Regions from separate parts of the Streptomyces deccanensis genome, predicted to be linked through region 2. Evidence: riboswitches for the same ligand, from Rfam matches in the RefSeq annotation. Region 2 holds a riboswitch; the other holds the start of a gene.
The links. A riboswitch is a leader RNA that binds a small molecule or an ion and turns the genes downstream of it on or off. The one in region 2 is predicted to bind glycine.
Positions count from the first base shown of each region.

Region 1: linked by a shared signal. The riboswitch ahead of gcvP (aminomethyl-transferring glycine dehydrogenase) and the one ahead of gcvT (glycine cleavage system aminomethyltransferase GcvT) in region 2 are both predicted to bind glycine.

Region 1 covers NZ_CP092431.1:1,764,869-1,769,276, reverse strand. The annotation lists gene L3078_RS07910 (MerR family transcriptional regulator) at 1-119, shown strand, start outside; gene L3078_RS07905 (DNA polymerase IV) at 184-1,536, shown strand; gene L3078_RS07900 (PRC-barrel domain-containing protein) at 1,812-2,180, opposite strand; glycine riboswitch at 2,305-2,401, shown strand; gene gcvP (aminomethyl-transferring glycine dehydrogenase) at 2,573-4,408, shown strand, end outside.
Region 2 covers NZ_CP092431.1:7,155,293-7,159,700, forward strand. The annotation lists gene glyA (serine hydroxymethyltransferase) at 1-570, opposite strand, end outside; gene gcvH (glycine cleavage system protein GcvH) at 589-966, opposite strand; gene gcvT (glycine cleavage system aminomethyltransferase GcvT) at 1,087-2,211, opposite strand; glycine riboswitch at 2,379-2,477, opposite strand; gene L3078_RS31885 (AAA family ATPase) at 2,716-3,345, shown strand; gene L3078_RS31890 (enhanced serine sensitivity protein SseB) at 3,420-4,196, shown strand; gene L3078_RS31895 (enhanced serine sensitivity protein SseB C-terminal domain-containing protein) at 4,389-4,408, shown strand, end outside.

The DNA of each region.
Region 1 (4,408 bases), 5.4 Mb from region 2:
GGCGTGATGTGGAAAGCGCTCTCTCCCAGCTGCACGGGGAGCGGGTGGACACGGGGGAGACGCTGGTCGGCCACAATCCGTCGGACGAGCTCGCGCGGCGACGCAACCGGGCCGTCTGAGGGAGGCGCCGCCGCGTCCGAGGGACGCGGGGCATTGTCAGTGGCGTAGGGCAGCATCGGAGATGTGAGAACCGCGCCCACCATCCTGCATCTCGACATGGATGCCTTCTACGCCTCGGCGGAGCAGGCGTCCAAGCCGAGTCTGCGCGGGAAAGCCGTTGTCGTGGGTGGGCTGGGGCCGCGCGGGGTGGTCGCGACCGCCTCCTACGAGGCACGGGTCTTCGGGGTGCACTCGGCGATGCCGATGGCGCAGGCGCGTCGGCTCGCGCCGAACGCCGCGTACCTCACGCCGCGCTTCACGTTCTACCGGGCGATCAGCGACCAGGTCATGGGGCTGCTGCGGGACCTGTCCCCGCTGGTGGAGCCGTTGAGCCTGGACGAGGCGTTCGTGGACCTGGAGGCCCAGGGGGCGGCCTGGGACGAGGAGTCCGCGCGACTGGTGGGAACGCGGTTGCGGGCGGACATCCGGGCGGTGACCGGGCTCACCGGTTCCGTGGGGCTCGCGGCCTCCAAGATGCTCGCGAAGATCGCCTCCGAGCAGGCCAAGCCGGACGGGCTCGTGCTGATCGAGCCCGGGACCGAGCGGGCGTTGCTGGGGCCGATGTCCGTGCGGATCCTGCCGGGGGTGGGGCCGGCGACCGGGGACCATCTGCGGCGGGCCGGGATCACCACGGTCGAGGAGATCGTGGAGGCCGGGGAGGACGAGGTCGTACGGCTGCTGGGCAAGGCGCACGGGCACGGGCTGTACGCGATGGCGCTGGCGCGGGACGACCGCGCGGTGGTGGCCGAGCGGGACACCAAGTCGGTGTCGGTGGAGGACACGTACGACGTCGACATCCATGACCGGGTGCGGGTGCGGATGGAGGTCCAGCGGCTCGCGGATCGGTGTGTGCGGAGGTTGCGCGGGGCCGGGCTGTCGGGGCGGACGATCGTGCTGAAGGTGCGGCGGTACGACTTTTCGACGTTGACCCGGTCCGAGACGTTGCGGGGGCCCACGGACGACCCCGCGGTGGTGCGGGAGGCCGCCGGGCGGCTGCTGGAGGCCGTGGACACCACGGGTGGGGTGCGGCTGCTGGGGGTGGGAGTCAGTGGCCTCGCCGACTACACGCAGGAGGACCTGTTCGCGCAGGCGGCCGGTGAGATGGAACTCGTCGAGGACGACGCCGGGGGCGCGGTGGAGGCGCCCGCGGTGGAGGAGCGTGCGGGTGGGGAGCGGCTGTGGAGGGCCGGGCATGACGTGCGGCATGTCGAGTACGGGCACGGATGGGTGCAGGGGAGTGGGCTGGGGCGGGTGACCGTGCGGTTCGAGACGCCGGATGACGTGGAGCCCGGGCGCGTGCGGACCTTCCGGACCGACGATCCGGGACTGGAGCCGGCGGAGCCGTTGCCGTTGACGCGGGGTCGGGTGCGGGGCTGAGGCCGGCTCGACCGCCGGTCGGCGGGGCTGCGGCTGAGCGCCGTTGCGGCGGGCATTGGGGGGCGGGGCCTGACGGAGGACCGGAAAGGGCGGTGCCGGGTGGGGGACGGGGCGAGATCGGGGCTGCGCTCGGCGCGAGAGGGGGCGTGATCAGGGGGCTTGGGAACAAGGGGTGGCATCGGGTGCGTGGAGGGTCGGGCGCGGTCGGATGCGGTTCGAGGGTGTGGAGGGTGTCCGCGGGCTGAGGTCGGCTGGAGGTGGGGCTCTGGGGGCGGTCAGGATTCGTCCTTGCCTGCCACGTTGCCGAAGTCGTGGTCCAGGGGTGGGGGTGGGGCCGTGTCCAGGCCGTAGTGGTGGTAGAGCTGGAGTTCTTGTTCGGGGGAGAGGTGGCGGCCGACGCCGAAGTCGGGGGCGTCCTTGATGAGGGCGCGTTCGAAGGGGACGCGGAGGGTGCCTTCGACCAGCTCGCTGGGCTCCAGGGGGACGAAGGCGTCGCGGCCGAAGAAGCCCATGCGTATCGCGGCCCACTCGGGTATGCCGGTGGCGTCGTCGAGGTAGACCTCGTCCACGGTGCCGATCTTGCTCCCCTTGCGGTCGAACGCCTTGCGGCCGATCAGGTGGCGCGGATCGATGTCGGTCTGCACGGGCCCTCCAAGTGGTCGCAGAGCGGCGGCGAATCATCTCTCACCCCTACGAAACGGCACATCGGGGGCGGCGGCCACTCGAAGGCCTGTGCGTTGACCGCGCTGATACGCTGGCAGCGGCTGTTGACCCCGTGCGGGAGAGTCCTCCGGACACCATCCGGAGGCGCCGAAGGAGCAAATCCTCCCCGGAATCTCTCAGGCTCACGTACCGCACGGACGAGGTCACTCTGGAAAGCAGAGCGGGTGTCACGGCTCCCGCTCTCACCGACGGTGAAAGCCGGCCCGAACCAGGACCGGTGAAGCTCTCAGGTTGAGATGACAGAGGGGGAGGCCGTCCGGGCACCCGCGCCGTGGTGCCCTCGCAGGTCGTGTCAGACCAGGAGGCCTCCGCAATGACCGCCCATCGCATTCCGCTCTCCGAGCTCGAACAGGGAATCCCCTTCGAGCGGCGCCACATCGGCCCGGACGTCGAGGCGCGGGCCAAGATGCTCGCGCACGTCGGATACGGCTCGCTCGACGAGCTGACGGCCGCCGCGGTCCCCGATGTGATCAAGAACGCCGAGGCTCTGGAGCTGCCGGGCGCCCGCACCGAGGCGGAGGTGCTGGCCGAGCTGCGTTCGCTGGCGGACCGCAACCAGGTGCTGGGCTCCATGATCGGGCTCGGGTACTACGGGACCTTCACGCCGCCCGTCATCCTGCGGAACGTCATGGAGAACCCGGCCTGGTACACCGCCTACACGCCGTACCAGCCCGAGATCTCCCAGGGGCGTCTGGAGGCGCTGCTCAATTTCCAGACCGTCGTCGCCGACCTGACCGGGCTGCCCACCTCCGGGGCCTCCCTGCTCGACGAGGGCACCGCGGCCGCCGAGGCCATGGCGCTGTCCCGGCGGATGGGGAAGAACAAGAAGGGGCTCTTCCTCGTCGACGCGGACGCCCTGCCGCAGACGATCGCGGTCATCCAGACCCGTGCCGAACCGACCGGTGTCGAGGTCGTCGTCGCGGACCTGAGCGAGGGCATCCCGGCCGGCATCGCCGAGCGGGAGATCAACGGGGTGCTGCTGCAGTACCCCGGCGCCTCCGGCGTCGTACGCGATCTGAAGCCGGTCATCGAGCAGGCGCACCAGCTCGGCGCGCTCGTCACCGTCGCCGCCGACCTGCTGGCGCTGACGCTGCTGACGTCGCCCGGTGAGCTGGGTGCCGACATCGCGGTGGGGACGACCCAGCGGTTCGGCGTGCCGATGGGCTTCGGTGGACCGCACGCGGGCTACATGGCCGTACAGGAGAAGTTCGCGCGGAGCCTGCCCGGGCGGCTCGTGGGCGTCTCCGTGGACGCGGACGGACACAAGGCGTACCGGCTCGCCCTGCAGACGCGGGAGCAGCACATCCGCCGGGAGAAGGCGACCAGCAACATCTGTACGGCGCAGGTGCTGCTCGCCGTGATGGCCGGCATGTACGCCGTCTACCACGGGCCGGAGGGGCTGCGGACCATCGCCCGGCGTACGCACAGGTACGCCACCGTGCTCGCCGCGGGGCTCGCGGCCGGTGGGATCGAGGTCGTGCACGGCGCGTACTTCGACACGCTCACCGTGCGGGTGCCGGGGCGTGCCGGCGAGGTCGTGGCGGCGGCGCGGGAACATGGCGTGAACCTGCACCTCGTGGACGCCGACCTGGTGTCGATCTCCTGCGACGAGACCACGACCCGGGCGCAGCTGGGTGCCGTGTGGACCGCTTTCGGCGTGGAGGGGGACGTCGAGGCCCTGGACGCCGCCGCGGAGGACACGCTGCCCGAGGCGCTGCTGCGGTCGGACGACTACCTCACGCACCCCGTGTTCCACGAGTACCGCTCCGAGACCGCGATGCTGCGCTACCTGCGGCGGCTCGCCGACCGGGACTACGCGCTGGACCGGGGCATGATCCCGCTGGGCTCCTGCACGATGAAGCTGAACGCGACCACCGAGATGGAACCGGTGACCTGGCCGGAGTTCGGGCAGCTGCACCCGTTCGCGCCCGCCGGGCAGGCGCAGGGCTACCTCACGCTCATCCGTGAGCTGGAGGAGCGGCTGGCAGAGGCCACCGGGTACGACAAGGTGTCGCTGCAGCCGAACGCGGGCTCGCAGGGGGAGCTGGCCGGGCTGCTGGCCGTACGCGGGTACCACCGGGCCAACGGCGACGCGCAGCGGACCGTGTGTCTCATCCCGTCCTCCGCGCACGGCACCAACGCGGCGAGC
Region 2 (4,408 bases):
GATCCGGCGGAACTCCGCGAAGTCCAGCTGACGCGGGTACGCCGACCAGCCCGCGATGATCACCTTGGGCCGGTGCTCCTTGGCGAGGCTCTCCAGCTCCGCCATGTCGACCAGACCGGTCGCGGTGTCCACGTGGTACGCGACGACCTCGAACTGCTTGCCCGAGAAGTTCAGCCGCATGCCGTGGGTGAGGTGGCCGCCGTGCGCCAGGTCCAGCCCGAGGATGGTGTCGCCGGGCTGGGCGAGGGCGAACAGGGCCGCCTGGTTGGCCGAGGCGCCCGAGTGGGGCTGCACGTTGGCGTACTCGGCGCCGAACAGGTCCTTCACCCGGTCGATGGCGATCTGCTCGGCGACGTCGACGTGCTCGCAGCCGCCGTAGTAGCGGCGGCCCGGGTAGCCCTCGGCGTACTTGTTGGTGAGGACCGAGCCCTGCGCCTCCATGACCGCCACGGGGGCGAAGTTCTCCGAGGCGATCATCTCCAGGGTGGACTGCTGGCGGTGCAGCTCGGCGTCGACGGCGGCGGCGACGTCCGGGTCCAACTCGTGCAGGGGCGTGTTCAGAAGCGACATGCGTACGACCTCGTCTTCTCAGCCGGCGGTGTGGGCGACGTACTCGTCGGCGGAGAGCAGATCGTCCGGCTCCTCCGCGACGCGTACCTTGAACAGCCACCCGCCCTCGAACGGGGCGGTGTTCACCAGCGACGGGTCGCTCACGACGTCCTCGTTGATCTCGGTGATCTCACCGGAGACCGGCGAGTACAGGTCGCTGACCGACTTCGTGGACTCCAGTTCGCCACAGGTCTCGCCCGCGGTCACCGTGGAGCCGACCTCGGGGAGCTGGGCGTAGACGACATCGCCGAGCGCGTTCGCCGCGAACTCCGTGATGCCGACCGTCGAGACGCCGTCCTCGGCGACCGACAGCCACTCGTGCTCCTTGCTGTAGCGCAGCTGCTGGGGGTTGCTCATGGCCTGAATTCTCCTGTACGCGAGGGAGTGGTGATGAATGGGGTACTGCTGAAACCGCTGTTGAGCAGCGCGAATGTGCCCAGTGTCACGCTCGGGGGCGGGCGACCTCGCGCCCAGTGTCTACTTCTGCCGCTTGTAGAACGGCAGCGCCACGACCTCGTACGGCTCGTGGCTGCCCCGGATGTCCACGCCCACACCGGCCGTGCCCGGCGCGGAGTGCGCGGCGTCGACGTAGGCCATGGCGATCGGCTTGCCCAGGGTGGGGGAGGGGGCACCGGAGGTGACCTCGCCGATCACCTGGCCGTCGGCGACCACGGCGTACCCGGCGCGGGGGACACGACGGCCCTCGGCGACCAGGCCGACGAGGACGCGGGGCGGCTCGTGGTCGGCGCGCTCGGCGGCCGCGCGCAGGGCCGCGCGGCCCACGAAGTCGCCCTCCTTGTCGAACTTGACCACGCGCCCGAGGCCCGCGTCGAAGGGGGTGAGGGAGGTCGACAGCTCATGCCCGTACAGCGGCATGCCCGCCTCCAGGCGGAGGGTGTCCCGGCAGGACAGTCCGCAGGGCACCAGGCCGACGCCCTCGCCCGCCTTGGTCAGCGCCTGCCACAGCTCGACCGCGTGCTCCGGCTTCACGAACAGCTCGAAGCCGTCCTCGCCGGTGTACCCGGTGCGCGCGATCAGCGCGGGAACCCCGGCGACCGTGCCCGGCAGTCCCGCGTAGTACTTCAGCCCGTCGAGGTCGGCGTCCGTGAGGGAGGCCAGGATCCCGGGCGACTCGGGGCCCTGCACGGCCAGCAGCGCGTACGCGTCCCGGTCGTCGCGCACCTCGGCGTCGAACCCGGCGGAACGCTCGACGAGCGCGTCCAGCACCACCTGGGCGTTGGAGGCGTTCGCGACGACCAGGTACTCGGTCTCGGCCAGCCGGTAGACGATCAGGTCGTCGAGGATGCCGCCGTCCTCGCGGCAGATCATGGTGTAGCGGGCACGGCCGACGCCGACGCTCCCGATGTTGCCCACGAGGGCGTGGTCCAACAGGGCGGCGGCCCGCGGTCCGGTGACGGTGATCTCGCCCATGTGGGACAGGTCGAAGAGTCCGGCCTTCGTGCGGACGGCGAGGTGCTCGTCCCGCTCGGAGCCGTAGCGCAGCGGCATGTCCCAGCCCGCGAAGTCGGTCATCGTCGCACCGAGCGAGCGGTGCAGGGCATCGAGCGCGGTACGGCGCGGTCCAGTGGTGGGGCTGCTCATCGGTTTCCGCTCCCAGGGCATGACAGGCGACAGGTGAGGACATTCCTCCCCATCTGTCATCGGAACCTGAGAGGTTCACCACGACCGTACGTACCGGTGGTCGTGACTTGCACCGTGGGTGGAGCCGCCCCCATGGAAGAGAGGTACGGCCCGCTTTTCAGATGTGCCTCGCCCGCGCGGTATCTGGGCCTGAGAGATTCAAGGGAGGGACTTGCTCCTTCGGCGCCCCAGCGACGTGCTGCCGGGAACTCTCCCGCGCGGATTCAAGCGGCCGGTATGCAGTTGGCGCGGACATCATCGCACGCATCGACGTGGCGCGGCAGGGGGAGCTTTCAAGGCAGACACAGCGGTCCGTAGCACACTTGTGGCCATACGAGGACTGAACCAGGAGGGATCGGGCATTACCTTCTCTTTACAGTCTGTGGGGATGGGACCTCCATGCCCCTGGGGAGGACGATCACGGTGAACAGGACCACGGCGTACGCGACGACGTCGGGCATCGCGATGCCCAAGCAGCCCGTCGCGCCGGCCGGCGCGGCGTGCGGCCCGTTCCCGAGGGCGGTCGTCCGCGACCTCCGGGCGCGTTCCGGGCGCAGCCCCCACGAGCTGACCTTCGGGCCCCACGACCTGGTGGTGGTCACCGGGCTCCCCGGCAGCGGCAAGTCGACCCTGATGCGGCGGGCGGTGCCCGGCGTCCGCATCGACTCCCAGGACACCCGCGACCGGTTCGACGCGCGCTTCGCCCGGCACCTGCCGTACGCGCTCTACCGCCCCTTCGTGCGCCTCGCGCACTACGCCGCGCTGCGACGCGCCCTCCGCTCGGGGGAGGGCGTCGTCGTGCACGACTGCGGGGCGCAGGCGTGGGTACGCAATTGGCTCGCGCGCGAGGCCCGCCGCCGGGGCGGCACACTTCACCTGCTGTTGCTCGACGTCACTCCCGGTGAGGCCCGGGACGGACAGCGGGAGCGGGGACGGGGCGTCTCCCGGTACGCGTTCGCGCGGCACAGGGGGGCGATGACCCGGCTGCTGCGGGCGGTGGAGAAAGGGAGGCTGCCGCAGGGCTGCGGGGCGGCCGTCCTCATCGACCGGGCCGCCGCCGATGTCCTGAAGCGGATCCACTTCCCGCGCTCCTGAGGGGCGCGCCCCCGCCCCGGAAGCAATTAAGGTGCAGGGACAACAGCATCACGGAGCAAAGCGGTAGGCAGCAGATGGACTTCCCGGCGGACTTTCCGGCACAGGCGTATCCCCATGGGCACGGCGGATGGCCCGGCAACGAGCTGGAGGAGGTGCTGTCCGCCTCGCTCGGGGTGCCCCAGGCCGGGGCGCGGATCGTGGAGGTGCTGGCCCGCAGCTTCGTCTGGGTGCCGCTGCCGGAGGGCGGCGGCCCGCAGAGCGGTCAGCTCGACCTGCCGACGATGGAGTTCGACGGGCAGGCGTATGTGCCGGTCTTCAGCTCGGAGGAGCAGTTCCGCCAGGTCGTCGGCAACCACATGTCGTACACGATCGCCCCGGCCGTCGAGTTCGCGCGGGGCCTGCCCCCGCAGATCGGGCTCGCGCTCAACCCCGACGGCGTCGTGGGCATCCCGCTGCCGCCGCCCGCCGTGGCCGAGCTGTGCCGGGCCGGGCGGACCTCGCTGGACGGATCGGCGAGCGGCGCCCGCGTCCGGCTCTACGAACCGGACTGGCAGGACGACCCGGTGGACTTCCTGGCCGCGGCCTCGGCCGAGTTCGCCGACGCCGGGGTCGTGCTCTCCGCCCGCCGCTGCCTCGCCACCATCGAGACCGCCGACCCCGTCATGTTCATCGGGGTCGAACTGGGCTCCTGGGAGGCCGACCGCGCCCTCCCCCTCGCCGCCCTCGGCCGGGCCCTCGCCAAGACCCCCGTCCCCTGGCCGGTCAACATGGTCTTCCTGGACGTGGCCCAGGACCCGGTCGGCGACTGGCTCCGCGAGAAGGTGCGGCCCTTCTACCAACAGGGGTACTGATCGGCGTGCCCCGAAAAGGGCGCGGGGAGTGGCGCGACCAGCCACGACGCGCCCGCGCACCGCGACGCACAGCAACGTTCGAGCCCTGACCGGCTCAACCAGCGCACCACCTAAGCTGTCTCCTATAACCAGGGTCCAACACGAAGGACGGCCAACGTGAGCGGCAGCATCGCCACCGGGCAGGTCGAGCACATGCTGCGGCAGGTGACGCC